3 regions of the Novosphingobium sp. TK46 genome follow, and region 2 is predicted to be linked to each of the others. Evidence: riboswitches for the same ligand, from Rfam matches in the RefSeq annotation. Region 2 holds a riboswitch; each other region holds the start of a gene.
The links. A riboswitch is a leader RNA that binds a small molecule or an ion and turns the genes downstream of it on or off. The one in region 2 is predicted to bind cobalamin.

Region 1 (7,707 bases), 1.7 Mb from region 2:
AGCTGGCCGCCGTACTTGATCACGCCTTCGAGCGCGGGGATCATGGATTCGCCACCGTCGAGGCCGAAGCGCTTGGTGCCGACGTACTTCTTGCCCAGGAACTTCTCGTACTGCTCGCCGCGGATCACGGCCTGCAGGATCGCCTTCTTGCCCTCGGGCGTGAACTCGATCTCCTTGTCATGCCCTTCCATGCGGTCCTGCAGGAAGCGACGTTCCTCGGTATCGCTCAGGTGCATGTATTCCAGGCCGACCTTGCCGCAATAATTGGCGCGCACGATATCGACGATCTCGCGCACGGTACCCCATTGCAGGCCCAGGAAGCCGCCCAGGAAGATCTTGCGATCGAGCGCATCGCCGGTGAAGCCATGATACTCGGGGGTCAGGTCGGCAGGCAGCTCGCGCTGCGACAGACCCAGCGGATCGAGGTTGGCGGCAAGATGCCCGCGCACGCGATACGTGCGGATCAGGTTCATCGCCCGCAGGGAATCCGAAGCAGCCTGCTCGATCCGGGCTTCGTCGATCGGCGCGCCGGCGGCCTTGGCCGCCTTCTTGATTTCGGCTTGCAGCGTGGTCGGGTCAAGCGCCTGGGTCAGATCGTCTTCGTAGTCGCCACCGACCGGGGGCCAGTTGTTGCGCTGCCAGCTCGGACCCGGCTGCGGGTCTTCTGGGAAGAAGTCGAACGTTTCGTTGCCCATGGCAAATGACCTTTCCGCGCCAGGGGGCTCCCCCGGCGCTTACTCACCAATCGATCGCGGGCGTGGCACTTTCCCGGGGAGGAGCAAGTGTGAGACCGCGTTTTCTCCCCTGGCGGGGAGAGAGATTTAGGCGAGTTCCTTCAGCAAACCTTCGAGCGTGACGCCCAGTTCCGATGGCGAAGGCGAAACGCGGATACCCGCTTCTTCCATCGCCGCGATCTTGTCTTCCGCGCCACCCTGGCCGCCCGAAACGATGGCACCGGCATGGCCCATGCGACGTCCCGGAGGAGCGGTGAGACCGGCGATGAAGCCGACCATCGGCTTCTTGCGGCCACGCTTGGCTTCGTCCTTGAGGAACTGCGCCGCTTCTTCTTCGGCCGATCCGCCGATCTCGCCGATCATGATGATCGACTTGGTCTCGTCGTCGGCCAGGAACAGCTCCAGCATGTCGATGAAGTTGGTGCCGTTGACCGGATCGCCGCCGATGCCGACAGCCGTGGTCTGGCCAAGCCCTGCGTTGGTGGTCTGGAAAACCGCCTCATACGTCAGCGTGCCTGAACGTGACACAACGCCGACCGAACCCTTGGAAAAGATGCTGCCGGGCATGATGCCGATCTTGCACTCGTTCGGGGTCAGGACGCCAGGGCAGTTCGGGCCGATCAGGCGCGACTTCGAACCGGTCAGCGCACGCTTGACGGGGACCATGTCGAGCACCGGGATACCCTCGGTGATGCAGATGATCAGCTCCATCTGCGCGTCGATCGCCTCGAGGATGGCATCGGCGGCACCGGCGGGCGGCACGTAGACGCACGAAGCGGTGGCGCCCGTGGCGGCCTTGGCTTCATGCACCGAGTTGAACTGCGGCAGGCCCAGATGCTGGGTACCACCACGGCCCGGCGTCACGCCACCGACCATCTTGGTGCCATAGGCGAGCGCGGTCTCGGTGTGGAAGCTGCCGGTCTTGCCGGTCATGCCCTGGGTGATGACCTTGGTGTTTTTGTCGACGAGAATGGACATAGGATCTCCGTTACGTGCGATTCAGCGGGGGAGGTCGCTGATCTGGTCGGCTTTGATGGCTAAGCCGGCGATCTTGACCAATGCGATCAGAGGGCTTCCGGCAGGTACGTAGAATATTTCGAAGCTGTCCTGTTCCGGCTTCAGGCCGGAGTTCCAGCTGTACTTGGTCATCTCGGCGCGCTCGATCGCGGCATCAGGCTCGCTTCCGACCCAGCGCGATGCCGCGGCCTTGTCGATTGGGCGAGTCTCGCCGACATCGTAAGTGCGGCATCCGACGACGGACGTTCCATCGCTCTCGACCGAGGACAGCACGAGGTGCAGGTCTTCACCGGCGACCTGGCGGGTGAAGACGAGCGGCCCATCATCGACACGCCCGCCGGTCTTGTCGAGCAGCTTGCGGCCTTGTTCGTATCCCATCTTGACCAGGGGGCCGACCGGCGTCGCAGCCGGATCGGCGGCCTTGGTCCACCCGCTCGCGGCAACCTTTGCGGCGGCCGCATCGCGGGTCGACAGATCGGAGCAGGCGGTGCGAACCGCATCGAGCACTTGCCCGAGAGGATAGGCGCCTTTCGCTTCGGCCGCAGCCGCCGGCACGCTGGCGCAAGCCAGGATCATGCAGGCAGCGAGGGCGAAGCGATGGCGCACCGCGTGGCTCAGGCCAGGCTCTCGTCGATGCCCTTGCACGCGACCAGCAGTTCCTTGACCGCGTCGATCGAGACCTGGAGACCGGCCTTGGCCTTCTCGTTCAGCTCGATCTCGATGATTTCCTCGACGCCGCCGGCACCGATCTTCACCGGCACGCCGACATAAAGGCCGTCGACGCCGTACTGGCCTTCGACGTAGGCGGCGCAAGGCAGGATGCGCTTCTGATCCTTGAGGTAGGCTTCGGCCATGGCGATGCCCGAAGCGGCAGGCGCGTAGAATGCCGAGCCGGTCTTGAGCAGGCCGACGATCTCGCCGCCGCCGTTGGCGGTGCGCTTGACGATTTCGTCGATGCGCTCCTGCGTGGACTTGCCCATCTTGATGAGGTCGGGGACGGGGATGCCCTTGACGGTCGAGTACTCGACCACCGGCACCATGGTGTCGCCGTGGCCGCCCAGCACGAAGCTGGTGACGTCACGCACCGAGACGCCGAACTCCCAGGCGAGGAAGGTCGAGAAACGCGCCGAGTCCAGCACGCCGGCCATGCCGACGACCTTGTTGTGCGGCAGGCCCGAGAATTCGCGCAACGCCCAGACCATCGCGTCGAGCGGGTTGGTGATGCAGATCACGAATGCGTCGGGGGCGTTGGCCTTGATGCCTTCGCCCACGGCCTTCATCACCTTGAGGTTGATGCCGAGCAGGTCGTCGCGGCTCATGCCGGGCTTGCGCGGCACGCCGGCGGTGACGATCACCACGTCGGCGCCGGCGATCGAAGCGTAATCGCTCGAACCGGTGATCTGCGCGTCGAAGCCTTCGACCGGACCGCACTGCGACAGGTCGAGCGCCTTGCCCTGGGGAACGCCGTCGGCGATGTCGAACAGGACGATGTCGCCCAGTTCCTTTTGCGCGGCGAGGTGAGCCAGGGTGCCGCCGATGTTGCCGGCGCCGATGAGGGCGATCTTCTTGCGAGCCATGGGCCTGTCAGTCCTTCACAGGTGCGGGGTCAACGGACGGATGGGCGGCCTGCGATGCCCCGCGAAGGCAAGCCAGCCGTTGAGTTCCGCGCGTGCCTAAGCCCGCGATGGCGCGAATGCAACCTTCTTGAGCCCCGACAGGGCAAAGATCTTACATCATGTTGATAACAGTTCGCAATAGCGATAAGCCGGGTGCACTCAGGCGGCGAAGCTTCCGAGTTTGGAGCTGATCCGATCGGCGAGGCGCCGATCGAGCTGGCGACACACCGCCAGCCAGTGCTGGCAGCTGTCCCGATCCCGCTCGCGCAAGGCCGACAGGGCCCGCGCGCCGGCATGTTCCGCGGCGGCAAGGCCGTGACGGGCGAAGTGGCGCAGCGCGGCGATCAGCGTCTTGTTGTCGAGCCGGGCGACATCGTTGTCGTTGACCGCGCACATCGGGGCGGAGTGGCACCGCCAGGCGCCGATCGGGGATTCTCCGGCGACATGGGCGCCGGCAAAACGGATGGTCATGATTTCGACCCTTCAAGCAACGCAATTGACGAAAACGCTTCTACGCGCGCGGTCCCTAACTGTTTGCTGACATCCTATGGTTTCATGGTTGTTCAGGATGCCGCCGGTCCGGTTGCGAACACAATTCATCGTATTGGCGGTCAACTGGTGGGGCTGGCGATCCATTGACCGCTGTTCCGGTACTCTTCGCGCACCCCGTCTCCGCTGGGGAGGGCGTGACCCTGATACAAGGTGTCGCCGCCGCGTGCCTTGACCTCTCCGGTATAGACCGGCGCGGCGGCGGGCGGTGCATCCGTCGACAGGCCGCCGGGCATGGCCACCAGCCCTTGCGCCCGCGCGCGTTGCAGACCTTCGTCGTACGCCTTCTGGATCGCCAGCGGATCAAGCGCCGCGCTGGCGGCTGCGGATACGGCGGACTCGTCGTGACGGTTGGGCGCGGCCAAGGGCTCGCCGCCCAGGTAGGCGAAGCGGAACGTCGCAGGCTGCCCGGCCCGGCCGTTGAAGCTGTAGAACCGATGCGCGCCGATCGTCAGCAGGTAATGCAGGCTCGGCGCCCAGTACGGGTGCACCGCGACCGTATGATAGTGGGTCGCCAAGCCGGCCGGCGCATAGACATAGCCCGCCAGCGCCTGCCGGGCGACGTCGCCCGCCCGGTCCCAGAACAACCGGTTGGGCCGCCGCGCGAGCGAGCCGTCGCAGGCGAACGAGAACTGGCAGCCGGTGGATCGTTCGGACCCCTGATAGACGACGCCGCACACCGTCTTGGGATAGGCGGGGTGCGCGACACGGTTGAGCACGACTTGCGCGACGGCGCGCTGGCCGGCATCCGCCTCGCTCGCGGCTTCGTAATAGATCGCCGCGGTCAGGCACTGGACGGCGCGCGTGCGATCGACGCCGCTGTTATCGACCCACAGCGGCTTGGCGATCGCGGGTGACAGCACATCGAGTCCTGGCGCGCCTTTTGCGTCGGAGTGGATCCCTTCGCCAAGCCCGGGCTCGGCAGCGTCGAGTTGCAGATAATAGAACGCCGAACCCGGGAAGCTGTCGCCCGCCCGCTCGAACGGCATCGGCTCGACCGTCGCGGCCTGTCCCGAAGCATCGCCGATGCTGAAGGCGGACCAGTCGGCCGGCGCGGCGGCGAAGGCGGGGATGGCGATGGCTCCGGCGACCAGCAGCGCCATGCGGGACAGCCGCAATCCTCTGGACCCATGCGCGATGCGCGCCGCGAAATCGCGCGGCCGCTGCTCGTTCAGGCAAAGATCGGCGAGGATGACGGGCATACGCGGGGTATCGAAGATCCTGCTGGGCGGCACTGAAGCCCGCAGCTACGCACGCGCGGATCGCCGTGCAGCACACGATCCGGCGGCGTCCCGATGCGGCACGTTCTGGGCAAATACCCTTAAGCGGTTAAGGAGTCGTCGCGCGAGCATGGAAAAGGCGCCGCCTTGCGGACATGAGCGAACCAGCTTCTCCTTGCGCGACCAGCTTCTCCTTGCACGAAATGCATCCCGGGCCTACGGCGCGGCCACGTCAGGGGTTGTCCGGGAAGCCGGACCGAAGAGGGAATTTCGGTGCGATGCCGAAGCTGCTCCCGCAACTGTGACCGAGGAGTCCGTTCTCAACCATGCCACTGGCCAACCCTCGCGGGCGTCCGGGAAGGCGAGGGCGGGCGATGATCCGGAAAGCCAGGAGACCTGCCCGATAGACGGTCGTTCCGCGCCGGGCGGGTGTACCGGTCGCAGCTGGGAATGCGCGTCGCATGAGGGCACGTGCAAGCCTCTCGCCATGGACGGCACTTCGTTCAGGTTGGAGGTTTTCGCATGAAGTATCTGTTTTTGCTGACGTCGGCGCTGGCCATGGCAACCCCGGCGTGGGGGCAGGATGGGGAGATCAGCGTGGCTGACTTGCGCATCGCCGACAACACCATCACCGTTCTTGCCACCGGCAGTCGCCTGCCGATCGATCAGGCGGGCCAGCCGGTCAGCGTGATCGACCAGGCCGAAATCGCCTCGATCCAGGGGCCGGACATCACCCGCGTCCTCGAGCGGCTGCCCGGCGTCACGATCGCGCGCAACGGTGGCCTCGGCTCGACCACCAGCCTGTTCGTGCGCGGCGCCAATTCACAGCAGTTGCTGGTGCTGGTCGACGGCATCCGCGTCGCCGATGTCGCCGCGCCGGGCGGCGGCTACGATTTCGGCAATCTGACCACTGGCGGTCTCGCGCGCGTCGATTTGCTGCGCGGCTCTAATTCGGTGGTTTGGGGTTCGGAAGCCATCGGCGGCGTGCTGTCGCTCACCTCGCGCGATATGAACGGCGCCGAAGCCACCGCCGAATATGGCGCGCGCGACAGTTTCGACGGGCAAGTCACTGCGGGGCTATCCAACGATACCTACGGCGTCACGTTCAACGGTGGGTACCTGCGGACCGATGGCTTCAGCCAGGCCGCGGCAGGAACCGAGAAAGACGGCTTTCGTCAGTATCGCGCTGGGGGCCGAGCGCATGTCGAACTGACGCCGGGTCTCACCGCCAGCCTCGTCGGCCGCTACACCCAGGGCAAACTCGACATCGACGGCTACCCCGCGCCGGACTTCGTCTTCGGCGATACGCCGGAGTATCAGAAGACCCGCGAGATCAACGGCCGCGCCGGTCTTGCCTGGACTTCGGAAAAGCTCGACCTCAACGCCGGGTATCAGGTTTCCGACACCCGCCGCCGGTATTACGACCCCACGTTCTCCGGTGATCCCACGTCGGAAACGCAAGGGCAGAGCCGCCGTGCGGAATTGAACGGCGCCTATCGCGCCACCGACACGCTGCGGCTGGATTTCGGTGGCGATCACGAGTGGTCGCGGATCGACGTCAGCGGCGCGGACAGGCAAAAGGCCAACCTGTCCAGCGGCCATGCGCTGCTCGGACTTTATACCGACGCCTTCACCATCGCCGGCGGCGTGCGGTATGACGATCATTCGCGCTTCGGCGACCGGTGGACGTTCGGCGCCAACGGCAGCGTCGCCATCGCCGACCAGTGGCGCGTGCGAGCCTCGTATGGCGAGGGCTTCAAGGTGCCGACCTTGTACCAGCTGTTTTCCGAGTACAGCAATCCGACGACGACGCTCGATCCGGAGAAAAGCCGCAGCTACGACGCCGGGATCGAGTACGGCGATCGCAACGCGCCGCTGCATTTCGCGCTCACCGGGTTTCGCCGCGACAGCCGCGACCTGATCGGCTTCGTCTCGTGCTCCGGCGCGATCTGCGCCACCCGGCCGTTCGGCTATTACATCAACGTCGGGCGCGCGCGGGCGACCGGGTTCGAACTCGAGCTGGGCGCGAAGATCGGCGAGACCCTCCACGCTCAGGCCGCCTATACGTACGTGAAATCGACCGACCGCACCCGTGGGAGCGCCGACGAGGGCACCGACCTCGCGCGGCGTCCACGACACGCGCTGACCGTTTCGGCCGACTGGACCCCGATCACCACCGGTCCGCTGACCGGCTTCGTGGTTGGCGGCGACATCCGCATGGTCGGCGAAAGCTATGACTTCGCCGGCGAATTCGGGCGGCTCAAGGGCTATGCCCTGGGCACCGTGCGGGCGAGCGTTCCGGTCGGCGAACACCTCGAAGTGTTCGGCCGTATCGAAAACGTCACGAACGAGGACTACGTGACCGTGGGTGACTATGGCACGGCCGGCCGTTCCGCCTTCATCGGCGTGCGGGCAAAGATGTGAGATCCATGCAAATCGGTTTCCTCCGCGAGCTTGTCTCAAGAGGAAATACGCTCGCCAAGCGAGTGGAGGAGGGGGTGCCGCATGGCCACCGAGACCCCTCCACCATCCGCTTGGCGGGCGGCATCGTGGCAGGACTGTTCAGCCTCG
Region 2 (7,707 bases):
CTTTTCGGCGTGGCGTTCGTCGGTACGTTCAACCATGGTCTTGTCCTGCCAATTGCGTTGCTAGGGAGGCGAGCACTACGCCCGCGCTGTTGGATCTGGGGCGCCACAGCCCGCGTTCGAGCGCTTCGGCAAGGCGTGCAGCGGTTTCGCGCAAGGCGGCGGGATTGGCCTCTGCCATGAACGCGCGCACCGCCTCGTCCTCGATGAAGGCGGCGTAGACCATGTCGAAGTGGTGGTCCTTTACCGCGTGGGTGGTGGCAGCGAAGGCGAAGAGATAGTCGACCGATGCGGCGATCTCGAACGCGCCCTTGTAGCCGTGACGCATGACGCCGGCGATCCACTTGGGATTGGTGACACGCGCACGCACGACGCGGCCGATCTCGTCCTCCAGCGTGCGCACGACCGGGCGTTCGGGGCGGCTGTGGTCGTTGTGGTAGGACAGCGGCGCGGCGCCCTTCAGGTGTTCGACCGCTGCGGCGATGCCGCCTTCGAACTGATAGTAGTCGTCGCTGTCGAGCAGGTCGTGCTCGCGGTTGTCCTGATTCTGGACCACGGCGTCCACTTGCGACAGGCGCGCCGCGAACAGGTCACGCTCGGCCTCGCCCTCGACCCCGGCGCCATAGGCGTAGCTGCCCCAGTCGAGATAGATCTGGGCCAGATCGGCGCGTTCGTGCCACAGCTTTTCGTCGATCATCGCCTGCAGGCCGGCGCCGTATGCGCCGGGCTTCGACCCGAACACGCGGTTGCCGGCGCGGCGCGCGGCGGTTTCGGCGCTCTCGCCCCGGTCGAGCAGGTCGGCGGTCTCGGCGCGATGCCGCGCGGCGGCGGGATTGTCCTCGTCGGTTTCCTCCAGCGCCATGATCGTGCGCGCGGCGCTGTCGATCAGGTTCATCTGTTCGGGAAACGCATCGCGAAAGAAGCCCGACACCCGCAAGGTCACGTCCACGCGCGGGCGGCCGAGTTCGGCCAGGGTGATGACCTCGAACCCGGTGACACGCCCCGAGCTCCATTCCCAGCGCGGCCGCACGCCCATCAGCGCGAGAGCCTGCGCGATGTCGTCGCCACCGGTGCGCATGTTGGCGGTGCCCCATGCCGACAGGGCCATCGCCTGCGGATATTCGCCCTCGCGCTGAAGATAGTCGTCGACCAGCAGTTGCGCCGAGCGCGAGCCCAGATCCCAGGCCACGGCGGTCGGGATCGCGCGGGTATCGACGGAGTAGAAGTTGCGTCCCGTCGGCAGCACGTCGGGTCGTCCCCGGGTCGGAGCGCCCGAAGGACCGGGCATGATGAAGCGGCCATCGAGACCGGCGAGCAGCGCGGTACTTTCGGCTTGGCCGCACTGCGCAACGCGGGGCGCAAGATTGGAAGCGATCTCGGCCATGACGGCCGCCGTGCGCTCACCGATGGCGTGGTGCACCGTGCCTTCGACCAAGGCGGCGGCGAGCAGTTCGAGCCGCTCCACCGTGTCGCCCAGGGTACGCCAGGGATCGTCGGACACGGCCTGCAACAGCGCGGGCCGCGCACCGTCGCACGGATCGGCCATCCGGCAGTCCAGCGGGTCGAACCCGAACCCGAGATCCTCCGCCATCGCCCGCAGCAGCGAGGCCTGCCCGGGCCGATCATAGCCGCGCGGGGTCCGGGCGAGGGCGACCAGCAGATCGCGCTCCAGCCGACCGGTGGGCGAGCGGCCGAAGATGTGCAGCCCGTCGCGGATCTGCATCTCCTTCAACTCGCAAAGGTAGTTGTCGATCGCGGACAGCGCATCGTCGCCGTCCCCGCTGGCACCGGCGTCCTTGTCCAGCCCTTGGCTTCGCGCCAGATCGATGATGTCGCGGCGCAGGCGGTCCAAACGGCGCGGATCCATACCGGCGGCGAGGTAGTATTCATCCACCAGCGCTTCGAGCTGCTTGAGCGGTCCGTAGCTTTCCGCGCGGGTAAGCGGCGGGGTCAGGTGGTCGATCACCACGGCGGATATGCGCCGCTTGGCCTGGCTGCCTTCGCCGGGATCGTTGACGATGAAGGGATAAAGCTGGGGCACCGGGCCCGCGCAGATCTCGGGAAAGCATTCGGCGGACAGCGACAGGGCTTTGCCGGGCAGCCATTCGAGATTGCCGTGCTTGCCGACATGCACGACCGCATGCGTGGCGAAGTGCCGGTTCAGCCAGACGTGGAACGCCAGGTAACCGTGCGGTGGCGGCAGCGCGGGGTCATGGTACGTCGCCTTGGGATCGACGTTGTAACCGCGCGCCGGCTGCACCGCGACCACGACGTTGCCGAAGCGGTGTACGGGCAAGCGGAACGTGCCGTCGCGGATGAACGGATCGTCCTGCGGCTCTCCCCAGCGCGCAAGCATGGCATCGCGCGCGGCAAGCGGGATTGCGGCGAAGGCTGCGCGATAGTCCTCCAGCGGCAGCGCGATCTCGCCCGGTCGGTCGCGCGAAGCCGGGGCATTGGTCACCCCACCCGTCATCCGTTGCATGAGCGCGGCGCCGTCCAGCGGGGCATCGCCGACGTCGTAGCCCGCAGCGCGCAGGCTCGCCAGGATCGAGGCAGCGCTGGCCGGGGTATCGAGGCCGACGCCGTTGCCGATGCGGCCATCGCGGTTGGGATAGTTGGCCAGGACCAGCGCCACCCGGCGCGTCGCGGCGGGGGTCCGTCGCAATCGGGCCCACCCGGCGGCGAGATCGGCGACGAAGGCGACGCGATCGGGCGCGACCCGTGGCACGACGATGCCGCACTGCGTCACTTCGTCGAACCGCTGCGCCGCCTTGAATGCGACGGCGCGGGTGAACACGCGACCGTCGATCTCGGGCAGGGCGACGTTCATCGCCAGGTCGCGCGGCCCCAGGCCTCTAGCGGCGGCGCGCCAGTCGGCTTCCTCGACCCCGGCGAACGCCACTTGCAGGATCGGGCAATCGCCGCGTTCGAGCACGCCGGGATTGCGTGGCTCGGATGAGGACGAGGCCGCGAAACTGGTGGCGTTGACGATCACGTCGGGCGCTACTTCGGCGATGAAGCTGCCCAGCCACTCGAGCACGAACGGCTCGCGCAAGGCCCGGACATAGACCGGTGCGACGTTGAAGCCACGTTCCCCCAGCGCTGCGACCATCGCATCGATGGCCTCCAGCGTGGCCGCGATCATCAGCGCGCGGTAGAACACCAGCACGGCGACCGGCGCACCCGGCTTCCAGCGCGCTTTCAGATCGGCAAGGCCGGGGCGGTCGAGCCCGGCGATGTAAAGCCCGGCGTCGGCCACCGGCACCGGATCGTCGGGCGCGCCGCAATCGCGACCGATCGCGCGCGCGGCGGTGCGCAGGAACGCCAGCGCGTTCGCGATACCCCCTTGTCGCATGTATTCGCGCAGGCGGCCCACTACCGGCTCGGGCAGAGTGCCGGCCAGATCGAGCGCCGGGTCGATCTCTCGCCCCTCGGCCAGCGCGGCGAAGGCGATCCCCTTGGTGCGCGCGAGGCCGGCGATCTCGTCGATACCGTAGGGCCAGTAGCTCTTGCCCCCCAGCAGCACGACGCAGACGAACTTTGCGTGCGCGATCACCTTCTCGACGTACAGGTCGACCGAGTAGGGGTGCTTGAGCTGCAGCAGGTTGGCAAGGCGCACGCTCGGCGCGCCCGGCTCGGCTTGGGCGAGCGTGGCCGCAGCCTTGGCGAAGCAGGCCAGCTCGCTGTCCGCGACCGTCAGGATCACGATATCGCCAGGTGACTGGTCGAGATCGATCGCCTCCTCGCCGTTGGAGATCGTGCCGGGGGTGGCGGACAGCAGGTGCATCAGGCGGTGACGGCTCCGAGCAGGCCGGCAAGGCCCGCTTCGATCGCTTCGCGGTCGAGGCCCTTTTGCCCGATCACCACCAGCTGCGTGCGGCGTTGCTCGGCAGGCGCCCAGGCGCGGTCGTAGAAGTGCTGGATGCGCGGGCCGACCGCCTGCACCACCAGGCGGCTCGACTTGCCGGCGACGGCGACCATGCCCTTGATGCGCAGCACGTCGTGCCGCGCGATCAGCGTGCCCATCGTCGCGACCAGCGCGTCGAGGTCCGCCACTTCGGCGCCGGACAGGACGAAGCTGTCGAAGTCGTCGTGATCGTGGTCGTCGTCCAGTCCGTCGATATGCGAGGGACGCGAGTCAAGATCGTCCTCGGCGGCGGCGGTGATGCCCAGCAGGGCGGCGATATCGACGGCGCCGTGATCCGCGCGGACGATCTTGACGCCGGGGCGGATCTCGGCGGCGACTTGCGCTTCCACCCGGGCCAGCGCCGCTGCGTCGACCAGATCGGTCTTGTTGAGCACGACCATGTCGGCGCAGCCCAGCTGCTCTTCGAACAGTTCCTCGAGCGGGCTATCGTGATCGAGGTTTGGATCGGCGGCGCGGGCGGCGGCGAGCGCCACCTCGTCCGTGGCGAAACGACCGGCGGCGACCGCGTCTGCATCGATCAGCGCGATCACGCCGTCGACGGTGGAACGGGTGCGGATGTCCGGCCACTGGAACGCCTTGACCAGCGGCTTGGGCAGGGCGAGGCCCGAGGTCTCGATGATGATGTGCTCGGGCGGATTGGGCCGGTCGAGCAGCTTCATCATCGTCGGCAGGAAATCATCCGCGACGGTGCAGCAGATGCAGCCGTTGGCCAGTTCGACGATGTCGTCCTCGGGACAGGCGTCGTCGTTGCAGCCCCGGACCAGTTCGCCGTCGACGCCGACATCGCCGAATTCGTTGATGATCAGCGCCAGGCGACGGCCGCCCGCATGGGTCAGCAGGTGGCGGATCAGCGTGGTCTTTCCGGCTCCCAGGAAGCCGGTGATGACGGTGGTGGGTACTTTGCTCAAGACGATCATCCTTGCGCGCCGGCGACGTTGCGCGACACGGGGCAGGCCGAGCTTGCGCAGTGGCATGGCTCGACGGGCGGCACGCGCGGGCGGGCAGGCGCGAAAGCACCCGGCGCGACCATGCCGCTGCGGCCCCGGGCCGCGTTGCATGTCGTCGCTCAGACGGAAAGTTCATCCGTGCCTTGGCCAACCCCTGGACCACGGCAAGAGCGACCAGACGCCGGCAGGTCTCCTGGCTTGCGGGTCGTCACACGATGCACGCCTTCCCAGGCCTCGCATGTCGCAGCGTCCGGCCCAGTGGCTGCCTTTCCCGGTCTGGGGAAAGACGATGTGCATCGCGCTCGCCGCTTACAGTTGCAGGGACAGCCACGGAGTTGAGGAGCCCGGCCCCTCTCACCGCATTCCCGTTTAAGCCTCTTGCGAGGCACCGGCGCGATCTACGTCCCCACGATGGCAGGCCACCTTGGGGACAATCGGGCGATACCGGCACCGAGCCGCCGGGGCAAGGCGGGAGTTGCGCGCGTCGTCCCTTGCGCGGTCCCTTGCGCCCGCATAAGGATGAGTGGCCCGGTCGCGAAATCGGCAGGGCAAGATCGCGCCGGTGTCCCGAAAGGGGCTTAATAGGGAATGCGGTGCGGAAGGGTTTTCCTTTCAACTCCGCGGCTGTCCCTGCAACTGTAAGCGGTGAGCGCGATGCATACGCTGGCGGCCAAGACGGCACGCCGGCAGCCACTGGGCCGGACGCTGCGACATGCGAGGCCTGGGAAGGCCATGCATCAAGCCTTGACCCGTGAGCCAGGAGACCTGCCGGCGTCTGGTCGCTCTTGCCGTGGTCCAGGGGTTGGCCAAGGCACGGAAAATGACTCCGTCTGAGCGACGCAACGTGCGGCGGGGGCCGCACCGGCATCGGTGTGCCGGGCGCTGACTGGCGTCCGTTCGGTACGCACGATCCGGCCGTTCGCACGGAGGCCCCTTGCCAGGATCGCTGACGCCGACGGGGTTGGACAGGGATATGCAACAGGCGCAGGTAAGGCCGGTCGCGAGCGATGCGGGCCGGGCAGTCGCTTCGATATGGGCTTGGGCATGACGCCGGCGACCATGACCTTGCGCGGACGCGTCACCGTGCTGTTCGTGCTGCTGGTCGGCGCGAACCTGTTGGCGTGGGGCTGGGCGCTGAGCGCGTTCCACGGCAACACGCTGATGCTGGGCACTGCGCTGCTCGCCTGGAGCCTGGGGCTGCGTCATGCGGTGGACGCCGACCATATCGCCGCTATCGACAACGTCACGCGCAAGCTGATGCAGGATGGCCAGCGACCGATCACGGTGGGGCTGTGGTTCGCCATCGGTCACTCGGCGATCGTCCTGATCGCGGCGACCACCATCGCGCTGGCCGCTACCACCCTGACCGACTTCGAGGCGATCGGTGCGAAAGGGGGCGTGATCGCGACGATCGTGTCGGCGGGCTTCCTGTTCGCCATCGCCATCATGAACCTGGCGATCCTGCGCGGTCTGTGGACGCGTTTCCAGCATGTGCGGAAAGGAGGCTCGCACACGCAAGAGGATCTCGACATGCTGCTGGCGGGCGGCGGGGTGATCGCACGCGTGCTGCGACCGTTGTTCCGGCTGGTCCGTCGCAGCTGGCACATGGCGCCGCTGGGGTTCCTCTTCGGCCTGGGCTTCGACACCGCGACCGAAGTCGCGATTCTGGGTCTGTCCGGCGCGCATGCCGCCGATGGCGTATCATTGGGCACGGTCCTCGTGTTCCCGGCGCTGTTCGCGGTGGGGATGGCGCTGGTCGACACGATGGATGGCGTCATCATGCTGGGCGCGTACGAGTGGGCCTTCGTCAAGCCGATCCGCAAGCTGTACTACAACCTGACCATCACCGCGATTTCGGCGCTGGTGGCATTGGTGATCGGCTCGATCCAGACGGTGGCGTTGCTGGGTGAAAAGCTGGGCCTTACCGGCGGCGTATGGACCCAGGCAGGCGTGTTGTCGGCCCAGTTCAATACGCTGGGTTTCCTGATCATCGGCCTGTTCATCGCCTGCTGGCTGGTCAGCTACGTCGTGTACCGATGGAGCGGGCTGGACGGCGATGCATGACATAGGCCCGCCTTGGGTTTTCCCGCGTTGCAGGCAGGGCTTGCCCCCTATGGTGTCTGCGCATGCTCCAGGCGTGAAGCCGGCACGGTGTTTCGTGCGATCTGTTCGATGAAGTTCGCACGCGCCTCGTAGATCGCGGCAAGTTGCAGCTGGCCGTCGCGATCATGCCCGCTGATCGCCAATGCCGCGTTGGTACGGTGCCGTTCCGCCTGCTCCAGATACTGCTCGGACGATTGCGGCATTGTCTGGATCCCTGGAGCGAACCCGGCTGTGGCTCGACACCCTTTCGTCGGGATCAGGTGCCTTGCCCGCAATGGCACGGTTGAACCATGTCATTGGTATTTTTGCTTGATTGCACACGGGCCGCCGCTCAACGGCGCGGCGCGCAGGGTCGTCATCGCCGCTTGTCGAGAACCTCCATCGCATGGCGTCACCGATCGCGAATCTTCTGTCCTACAAAGTCGTAAACGGGCATGTCGCGATCTGCCGCAATTCGAGGGGAAGAAGCGCGGCCAACAGGATGATGGGCGCTGATGTTGATTTTGACGAGTGCGGTGCTGCTTGCGGTCGGACCGCTGGAGCCGCCGCAGACGACGCACGCTTGGGTCGGCGCCGCGAGCCTTGCATCGTCCGTACCGGCTTCTTCGTCGGAGCCGCTGGCCCAAGATCCGTCGCGCGTTCCCGCGCCACCGCCGACCATCGTGCTCCCGCCGCTGCCGACAGAGCCGAATGCCCCCTCGGTGCCGGTATCGCCGGTAGCGGTGCCGCCGG
Region 3 (7,707 bases), 1.3 Mb from region 2:
CTGCGCGGAGATGGCGCGTGCCTGCGCAAAGGCGTTGACGTGCGTGCTGTAGCACAGCGGCGCATGCCGTCCCGGAAGCCGGAGCAGTTCGCCCAGCGCGCGCAAGCCGGTCTCGCTTCCGGGCACCGCCAGACACCGTGCGCGGTCGACTCCGAAATAGGCGGCGGCGCTGCGTTCGAGCGCTGCCAGCTCACCCGGATCGGGCAGGCCGCGCCAATCGATGACGAGGTCGTCCGGCGGTGACCAGGCGGTGGGATTGATGCCGGTCGACAGGTCCAGCCAGTCCGCCGCTGCGCCGCCGAACCGCGCCCGCGCATCACCCAGGCGGCCGCCGTGGTGGGTCAGTATGTCGCTCATGGCACGAAGATCAGCGCCGCGAGCATGGCGCTTTCCACCAGTTCGATACCCGCGCCATGCCCGTCGCCCGAGATGCCGCCGATCCGCCGCTTCAGCCACAGGCCCCAGATCACCATCGCCACCGGGGCGGCGAGCAGGGCGGGGGCAATATTCCATGCCGCGATGGCCAGCATCGCCAGCCATGCCGCCGTCACCGGCCAGGTCGCGCCCGCGCCGAAGGTGCTGCCAAGTCCGCGATGCAGCGGCGGCAGCGTGAGCGTCCACAGCAAAGGACCGATCCGGGCGACCACCGGCACCGCGATCAGCGGCAGCAGCGATGGCGCGTCCAGCGCGAGCCGCACCAGCACCAGCTTGGTGAGCAGTTGCAGGACGATCGCGGTCACGCCGAAGCTGCCGATGTGCGGGTCTGCCAGCACGCTGGAGAGTCGCGAGCGGTCGCCATGCGCGGCACCCGCCGCATCGGCGATGTCGCCCAGGCCGTCAAGGTGCAGGGCGCCTGTCATCCCTGTCCAGGCGAGCAGTGCCAGCAGCGCCCCGGCCCAGGGATCGCGCTGCAGGCCCAGCCACGCGCCGCCCGCCACGCACAGGCCGACGATCAGCCCGGCGACGGGAAACCATCGGATCGCGTGGCCCATGTCGCGCGCGTCGGCTTGCACATCGGGCAGCGGCAATCGCGTCATGAACTGGATGGCGAGGATGATCGCCTTCACGCGCGGTCGTCCGTGACCGGGCCGGTGTCGAGGCCGGTGACATGGCCGGCGATCGGCGATCCCGGCCAGATGCGCAAGGTGAGCAGCGCCCGGTACGGCAAGTCCAGCGCCCAGACCGCGCGGTGATCCAGCCCGGTCAGCACCGAGAGCGCCGCGCGCATGGCGCCGCCGTGCGTCACCACCAGCGTCGCGGTGTCCAGCCGGTCGAGCGCCTGGGAAACACGCTGGCGCAAGGTGGACCAGCGCTCGCCACCGGGCGGCGGGGCGGCGTCCGGATCGTCCCAGAAACTGGCCAGCGCCGATGGATCGACGCTGCCGGGCGCCATCCCGTCCCATGACCCGAAATCCAGCTCGCGCCAGGCCGGATCGATGGTGAGCGCGACATCGCGATCGCGTGCGCAGATCGCCGCCTGATCGCGGGCGCGGCACAAGTCCGAGGTCACGACGTGCCGGATCGCCAGCCCGGCGGTGCGATCGCGGATGATCGGGCAATCGCCGGTCATCGCCGGCTCGTCGGTATGGCCCAGCAGCAGGCCGGTGCGGCGTGGCGGGCCATGGCGCAGCAGGTGGACCAGTCGCTCGCTCATGCCCGCCCGGCGACCGCCGCCTCGGCAAAGGTCGCCATGCCGGCGTGCGTGGCGATCGCCGCCCGCACCAGCGGCACGGCCAGCGCGGCGCCGCTGCCCTCACCCAGGCGCAGGCCCAGCCGCAACAGCGGTTCCAGCCCGAGTCGATCGAGCAGCAGTTCGTGCGCGGCTTCGGCGGAGCAGTGCGCGGCGATGCAATGATGCGTCAGTTCGGGGTGGCGCGCGACCAGCGGCGCGATGGCGGCGCAGACGATGAAGCCGTCGAGCAGCACCGGCACGCGCATCAGTCGTGCCGCCACGACCGCGCCGGCGATCGCGGCGATTTCGCGTCCGCCCAGCCGGCGCAGGGTTTCGAACGGATCGCTGCAATCGTCGGCGTGCAAGGCCAGCGCGATGTCCACCGCCTCGCGCTTGCGTGCCAGGGCATCGTCGTCGATCCCGGTCCCCCGGCCTGACCAGAGGGCCGCATCGCCGCCGAACGCGGCGGCGCACAGGGAGGCGGCAGGGGTCGTGTTGCCGATCCCCATCTCGCCCAGCAGCAGCAGCTGGGTATCGGCGGCGACCGAGCGCGCACCCCGGTTCAGCGCGGTAAGGCAATCCGCCTCGCTCATCGCCGCCTCTTGCGCGATGTCGCCGGTCGGTCGGTCGAGTTCGAGCGGGACCACCGTCAGGTCGGCGCCGCATTCGCGCGCCAGGACGTTGATCGCGGCACCGCCGGCGGCGAAGTTGGCGACCATCTGCCCGGTCACCTCGACCGGAAACGCGCTGACCCCGCGCGCGGCGACGCCGTGATTGCCGGCGAACACCACCGCCCGCACGCGATCCAGCCGCGGCCGCGCGGACTCCTGCCAGCCGGCCATGAACAGCGCGAGTTCTTCCAGCCGGCCAAGCGAGCCTTGCGGCTTGGTCAGCTCCGCCTGGCGGGCGAGCGCTCCCGCGCGCGTCACGGCGGAGGCGGTCGGTAAGGCGCGCAAAGCGTCCAGAAAGGCGCTGCGATCCGCGAACGCGATCATGTGCAGACGAAGCCCTCGGGCGGGGTGCGCACGATAAAATGCCCCTTCACGCCCTGGGGCCATTGGGCGAAGCGTACCACGCCTTCCTCGCTGGCGGCGTGCAGCGCGGCATAGGTCAGGATCGCATGCGCAGCATCGCGATCGGGCGTGAAGTCTCCCAGCACGTAGCCGACCTTGCCGGGCGCGCGGACGTGGATGACGCAATGACGCTTGCAGGCGAACAGGCACGGCATCTCCTGGACCGCCACGCCGGCAAGTTCGGGCTCGGCCGCCTGCACCGCGCGCATTTCCTGCGCGAGCAATGCGCCGCCGCGTTGCCCGGCGCCGTCCTCGCGCTCGTCGGTGGATACGCGGCACGTGGAGCAGACCACGACGGCGGCCTCGGCATTGACCGGCTGCAGCATTTGGCTCTCGCTCCCTCATCGCAAACAACGTCGGACCTTGCCGGTCGACCAGTGCAGGGGAAGCGCGCACGATCCCCGGCGCGAGGGGCGGGGCACGACATGACGCTCCCTTGCGCGGATGTCGCGGCAAGGCAGTGGCTGTCGTTGCGCAAGGGAGCCCGGCGCCGATGCGCAAGGCGACCTCGAACACCCGGTGCACCCTGCCCGGATGAAGAACGACCGCGACCGGCAGGTCTCCTGGCTTGCGGGTCGTCGCCGGTTCCGGCCGCCTTCTCGGGACTTTAGATCCCAATGGCAGATTGGCCGGATGGCTCACCGCTCACAGTTGCAGGGGCAGCCTCGGGGCTTTCACCCGAGTTCCCTTTTGATCCCCATGCGGGGAACCTGTCGCGGTGGGAGCCCTATCGTGCGGCCATAGGCGACGCAAGCGGCTCTTGCTTGCGATGGGCCGGCACATGGCATATCCGCCGCCGTCTTCGATGAAAGTCCCCTCACCCATGGATCGACGCCTGCATCCCTGCCGTGGGCACGCGCACCTCGGCGCCACGAGGGTCGGGGTTTGAGCCTCCAGGCGGAACAGTGCCCGGCGTTCCTGATCTCGGCGCCGTCCTCGGGGCAGGGCAAGACGCTGGTCACCGCCGCGCTCGCCCGCATGCATCGCGATGCCGGACGCCGCGTGCGGGTGTTCAAGTGCGGGCCGGACTTCCTAGATCCGATGATCCTCGAACGGGCGAGCGGGGCGCCGGTCTATCAGCTCGACTTGTTCATGGTGGGCGAGGCGGAGTGCCGCCGCCTGCTCCACGAAGCCGCGCGCGAAGCGGACGTGATCCTGGTCGAGGGGGTGATGGGTCTGTTCGACGGCGACCCCTCCGCCGCCGATCTTGCGGTGCGGTTCGGCTTGCCGGTACTGGCGGTGGTCGATGGTTCGTCGATGGCGCAGACGTTCGGCGCGCTGGTGCTTGGGTTGGCGTCGTATCGCGAAGACGTGACCCTCGCCGCCGTCCTCGCCAACCGGGTCGGCAGCGCCCGCCATGCCGAGATGCTGGAGGCCGGCGTCCGGGGCGGCGTGCAGTGGCTGGGCACGCTGCCGCGCGATCCGCACTCCGCCTTTCCCGAGCGGCACCTCGGGTTGGTGCAGGCGGCCGAGATCGCTGACCTGGAAACCCGGATCGCGCGCGCGGCTGCGGCGCTTCCGCCTGGCGCGGCGTGGTTGCCCGATCCGGTGCGCTTCGATCCGCCGGATGTCGGCTCCACGCCCGAGGCACTGCTGCGCGGCGTGCGCATCGCCATCGCGCGCGATGCGGCGTTCGGGTTCATCTATCCGGCCAATGTTTCGTGCCTGCAGGATCTGGGTGCCGAACTGCATTTTTTCTCGCCGCTGCACGACACGGCGCTGCCCGAATGCGAAGCGATCTGGCTACCCGGTGGCTATCCCGAGCTGCACAGGCACGCGTTGTCCGCCAATCGGCCGATGATCGCGGCGATCCGCGCGCACCATGCCGCCGGCAAGCCGATGCTGGCCGAGTGCGGGGGCATGCTCTATTGCCTCGATCGGCTGGAGGGACGGCAGGGCGATAGCGGTGGCGGCGGCGGTAGCGGCGGCGCGGCGATGGCCGGCATCATCCCCGGCACCGCGACGATGCAGGCCCGCTTCGCCGCGCTGGGCATGCAGCAGGTGGAGATGCCCGGCGGCACGCTGCGCGGCCACACCTTCCATTATTCCAGCACCGTCACGCCGCTCGCTCCCGTGGCGCAGGCGATGCGGCTGGATGGGCGCGAGGGCGAGCGGATCTATCGCTGCGGCGGCCTTACCGCGACATATGCGCACTTCTATTTCGCATCGGCCCCGCAGGCGATCGCGCAAATCTTCGGCGCTGCGCTTTAACGCACGTAGCTGGCGCCGTTGGCATCCAGCACCGCGCCGGTCATCGATGGCGGTGCGTCAAGCGCCAGGAACGCGCCGATCGTGGCGATCTCCTCGGGCTGGGCGACGCGACCCAGCGGGATGTCGGCCAGCAGCTTGTCGCCGCCCCGGCTGGCGAGATAATCGTCCGCCATGCCGGTCATGGTGAAGCCCGGGCAGATTGCGAAGGCGAGGATGCCTTGCGCCGCATAACCGCGCGCGATGGTCTTGGTCATGCCGATCATCCCGGCCTTGGATGCGGCGTAGTGCCAGTGGGCGGGACTGTCGCCGCGATAGGCGGCGCGGCTGGCGACGTTGACGATCCGCCCGCCGGTGCCGCTCGCCTGCCATGCCAGGATCGCCCAGCGCGACAGCAGCGCCGATGCCTCAAGGTTGATCGTCATCGTTCGCCGCCACTGATCGCGCCATGCCTCGTCCGCCTCGTCCAGCGGGCAGGCTTCGAACACGCCGGCGTTGTTGATCAGCACGTCGATCCGATCATCGAGCCGGTCGCGTGCCTTTGCCCACAGCTCGGCGGGGCCTTCGGGCGAAGCGAGGTCGGCATCCGCGCTTGCGGCGGCGAACAGCTTTACGTCACGGGTCCGCAGCGTTTGGGCAAGCGCGGCGCCGATGCCTCGGCTGGCGCCGGTCAAAAGGATGTGCGTGGTCATGTCGCCATGCCTAACCCGGCCGGGCTGCGAGGGGAAGGCGGTGAACCGCGCCGGTGCTGCGATCCCCAGGGAACCCTCGCGTGCCTGTCTGCGCTACTGCAAGGCTGCGGCACCCGGCCGCTGGCGACAGGAGGGTTGAGACGATGACCGAAGCCACATGGGGGGACGACACCACCACGCCCCGGATCGACTGGCGCATGAGCGCGGCGCTGCAGAACGTGCCGCGCGGCGATGGCGATCTGGCCGAGGTCACCAACCTGGAAGGCGCGGTGCGGACGTGGCTGGAACTGGACGCGGCGCACAAGGACAACGCCACGCTGACGCCCGAGCATCCGATCCTGATCGACGGCGCCACCCACACGCACTTCGCGGCCGAAGGCATCGCCCTGCTGGCAGAGCAATTGCCGCAACGCTAAGCGCATCCGAATTGCTGCAATGCGGTAGCGCATGGTTCCATTTGTCCGCGATTGCGGCCATAAGGCGCTGACCATTGAAGCTGTCGTTTGCGGCGGCGCAGCAGAGCAAGATGACATCAAGGCAGGCAGGCTCCAGCGCGGGGCTCGATTTCGGAACCACCAACAGCGTCGTCGCCCTGTCAGGCGATGCGGGCGAACCGCCGCGCCTGATTGCGCTGGAAGGACCGGGAGGGTCGGCGGAGGTGTTTCGCTCGGCCCTGTGCTTCTGGCAGGATGACGGCGTTCCTGGCGGACTGTCGGTCGAGGCAGGGCCAGCGGCGATCCACGAATACCTCGAGGATCCGGGCAACAGCCGGTTTCTGCAGTCGTTCAAGTCGGTCGCCGCAAGCCCCTCGTTCGAAAGCGCCTCGGTGTTCACCAAGCGCTATCGGTTCGAGGAACTGGGACGCCTGTTCCTTGGCAAGCTGTCGGCGCATGCCGACGGGGCGCTGCAACGGCTCGACCGCGTCGTCGTCGGCCGCCCGGTCCACTATGCCGGTGGCAGGCCCGATCCGGCACTCGCCCGGCAGCGCTATGACGCGATGTTCGAAGGTTTCGCGGGCGAGGTGCACTACGTCTACGAGCCGCTGGCCGCCGCGTTCAGCTACGCCTCGCGGCTGGATGAACCCGCGACGCTGCTGGTCGCCGATTTCGGCGGCGGCACCAGCGACTTCTCGGTCGTGTCGGTGAAGGAGCCGGGGGCGGCGCAGCGCTGTGTGCCGCTGGGCCATGCCGGTGTCGGGATCGCCGGCGACCGGTTCGACCAGCGCATCGTCGACAAGCTGGTGCTGCCGCGCCTGGGCAAGGGCGGGCAGTACCGTTCGTTCGACAAGGTGCTCGACATTCCCGCCTCCTACTTCAACGACTTCGCGGACTGGTCAAAGTTGGCGCTGATGCGCAATCGCCGCACGCTGGGTGAGCTCGAACGCCTGCAGCGCAGCGCGGTCGATCCCGACGCGATCGGTCGCATGATCGCGATGATCGAGAACGAGCTGGGATTCGCGCTCTACGATGCGGTGGGGCAACTCAAGCGGGCGCTGTCCGATCAGGAAGAGGCGACCTTCCGCTTTGCTGGCGGGGGAATCGACATCGAAGCGATCGTGACCCGTGCCGAGTTCGATGGCTGGATCGCCGAGGATGTCGCCCGCATGGCGAACGCGGTGGACGAGGCGCTGGCGGCGTCCGGTGTCGGCGAGGATCGGATCGACCGCGTGTTCCTGACCGGCGGCACCTCGCTGGTGCCGGCGGTGCGCGCGGTGTTCACCAGCCGGTTCGGCACCGACAAGATCATGTCCGGCGGCGAGCTGACCTCGATCGCGCATGGTCTGGCGTTGGTGGCGCAGGAGGCCGATGTCTCCGCCTGGACCGCCTGACCGCCTGACTTAAGGCAGAGCGCGTCCGGCGAGGGCGATGCCGGCCAGGTTCTTCGATCGGGGGACGTGGCGCATGATGACGCGATCGAACACGCCGGTCGCCTGGCCGAACGCCGCGAGATAAGGCTGGAGTTGGGGGCTGCGGCAGGGCCACGCCCCGCTCGCCTGCCGGATCACCAACGTCGAATCGCCCACGAACCGGACGTCGCGAACCTGCGCCGCCGTGGCGAGTTC

Region 1: another riboswitch for cobalamin. It lies ahead of ACXJ1Z_RS14555 (TonB-dependent receptor plug domain-containing protein); the one in region 2 lies ahead of cobW (cobalamin biosynthesis protein CobW).
Region 3: another riboswitch for cobalamin. It lies ahead of ACXJ1Z_RS10840 (DUF1636 domain-containing protein); the one in region 2 lies ahead of cobW (cobalamin biosynthesis protein CobW).

Annotation. Positions count from the first base shown of each region.
Region 1 is NZ_CM143963.1:3,022,972-3,030,678, forward strand. It holds gene ACXJ1Z_RS14525 (2-oxoglutarate dehydrogenase E1 component) at 1-695, opposite strand, end outside; gene sucD (succinate--CoA ligase subunit alpha) at 822-1,712, opposite strand; gene ACXJ1Z_RS14535 (hypothetical protein) at 1,734-2,327, opposite strand; gene mdh (malate dehydrogenase) at 2,366-3,328, opposite strand; gene ACXJ1Z_RS14545 (hypothetical protein) at 3,527-3,838, opposite strand; gene ACXJ1Z_RS14550 (cell wall hydrolase) at 3,979-5,118, opposite strand; cobalamin riboswitch at 5,356-5,554, shown strand; gene ACXJ1Z_RS14555 (TonB-dependent receptor plug domain-containing protein) at 5,659-7,560, shown strand; gene ACXJ1Z_RS14560 (ABC transporter substrate-binding protein) at 7,566-7,707, shown strand, end outside.
Region 2 is NZ_CM143963.1:946,451-954,157, reverse strand. It holds gene cobO (cob(I)yrinic acid a,c-diamide adenosyltransferase) at 1-36, opposite strand, end outside; gene cobN (cobaltochelatase subunit CobN) at 29-3,784, opposite strand; gene cobW (cobalamin biosynthesis protein CobW) at 3,784-4,833, opposite strand; cobalamin riboswitch at 5,039-5,280, opposite strand; cobalamin riboswitch at 5,416-5,659, shown strand; gene ACXJ1Z_RS04395 (HoxN/HupN/NixA family nickel/cobalt transporter) at 5,917-6,936, shown strand; gene ACXJ1Z_RS04390 (hypothetical protein) at 6,984-7,178, opposite strand; gene ACXJ1Z_RS04385 (MlaA family lipoprotein) at 7,470-7,707, shown strand, end outside.
Region 3 is NZ_CM143963.1:2,249,517-2,257,223, forward strand. It holds gene ACXJ1Z_RS10820 (aminotransferase class I/II-fold pyridoxal phosphate-dependent enzyme) at 1-357, opposite strand, end outside; gene cobS (adenosylcobinamide-GDP ribazoletransferase) at 354-1,067, opposite strand; gene ACXJ1Z_RS10830 (histidine phosphatase family protein) at 1,064-1,654, opposite strand; gene cobT (nicotinate-nucleotide--dimethylbenzimidazole phosphoribosyltransferase) at 1,651-2,667, opposite strand; gene ACXJ1Z_RS10840 (DUF1636 domain-containing protein) at 2,664-3,071, opposite strand; cobalamin riboswitch at 3,282-3,474, opposite strand; gene ACXJ1Z_RS10845 (cobyrinic acid a,c-diamide synthase CobB) at 3,631-4,956, shown strand; gene ACXJ1Z_RS10850 (SDR family NAD(P)-dependent oxidoreductase) at 4,953-5,645, opposite strand; gene ACXJ1Z_RS10855 (hypothetical protein) at 5,789-6,061, shown strand; gene ACXJ1Z_RS10860 (Hsp70 family protein) at 6,172-7,473, shown strand; gene ACXJ1Z_RS10865 (ribonuclease HI family protein) at 7,483-7,707, opposite strand, start outside.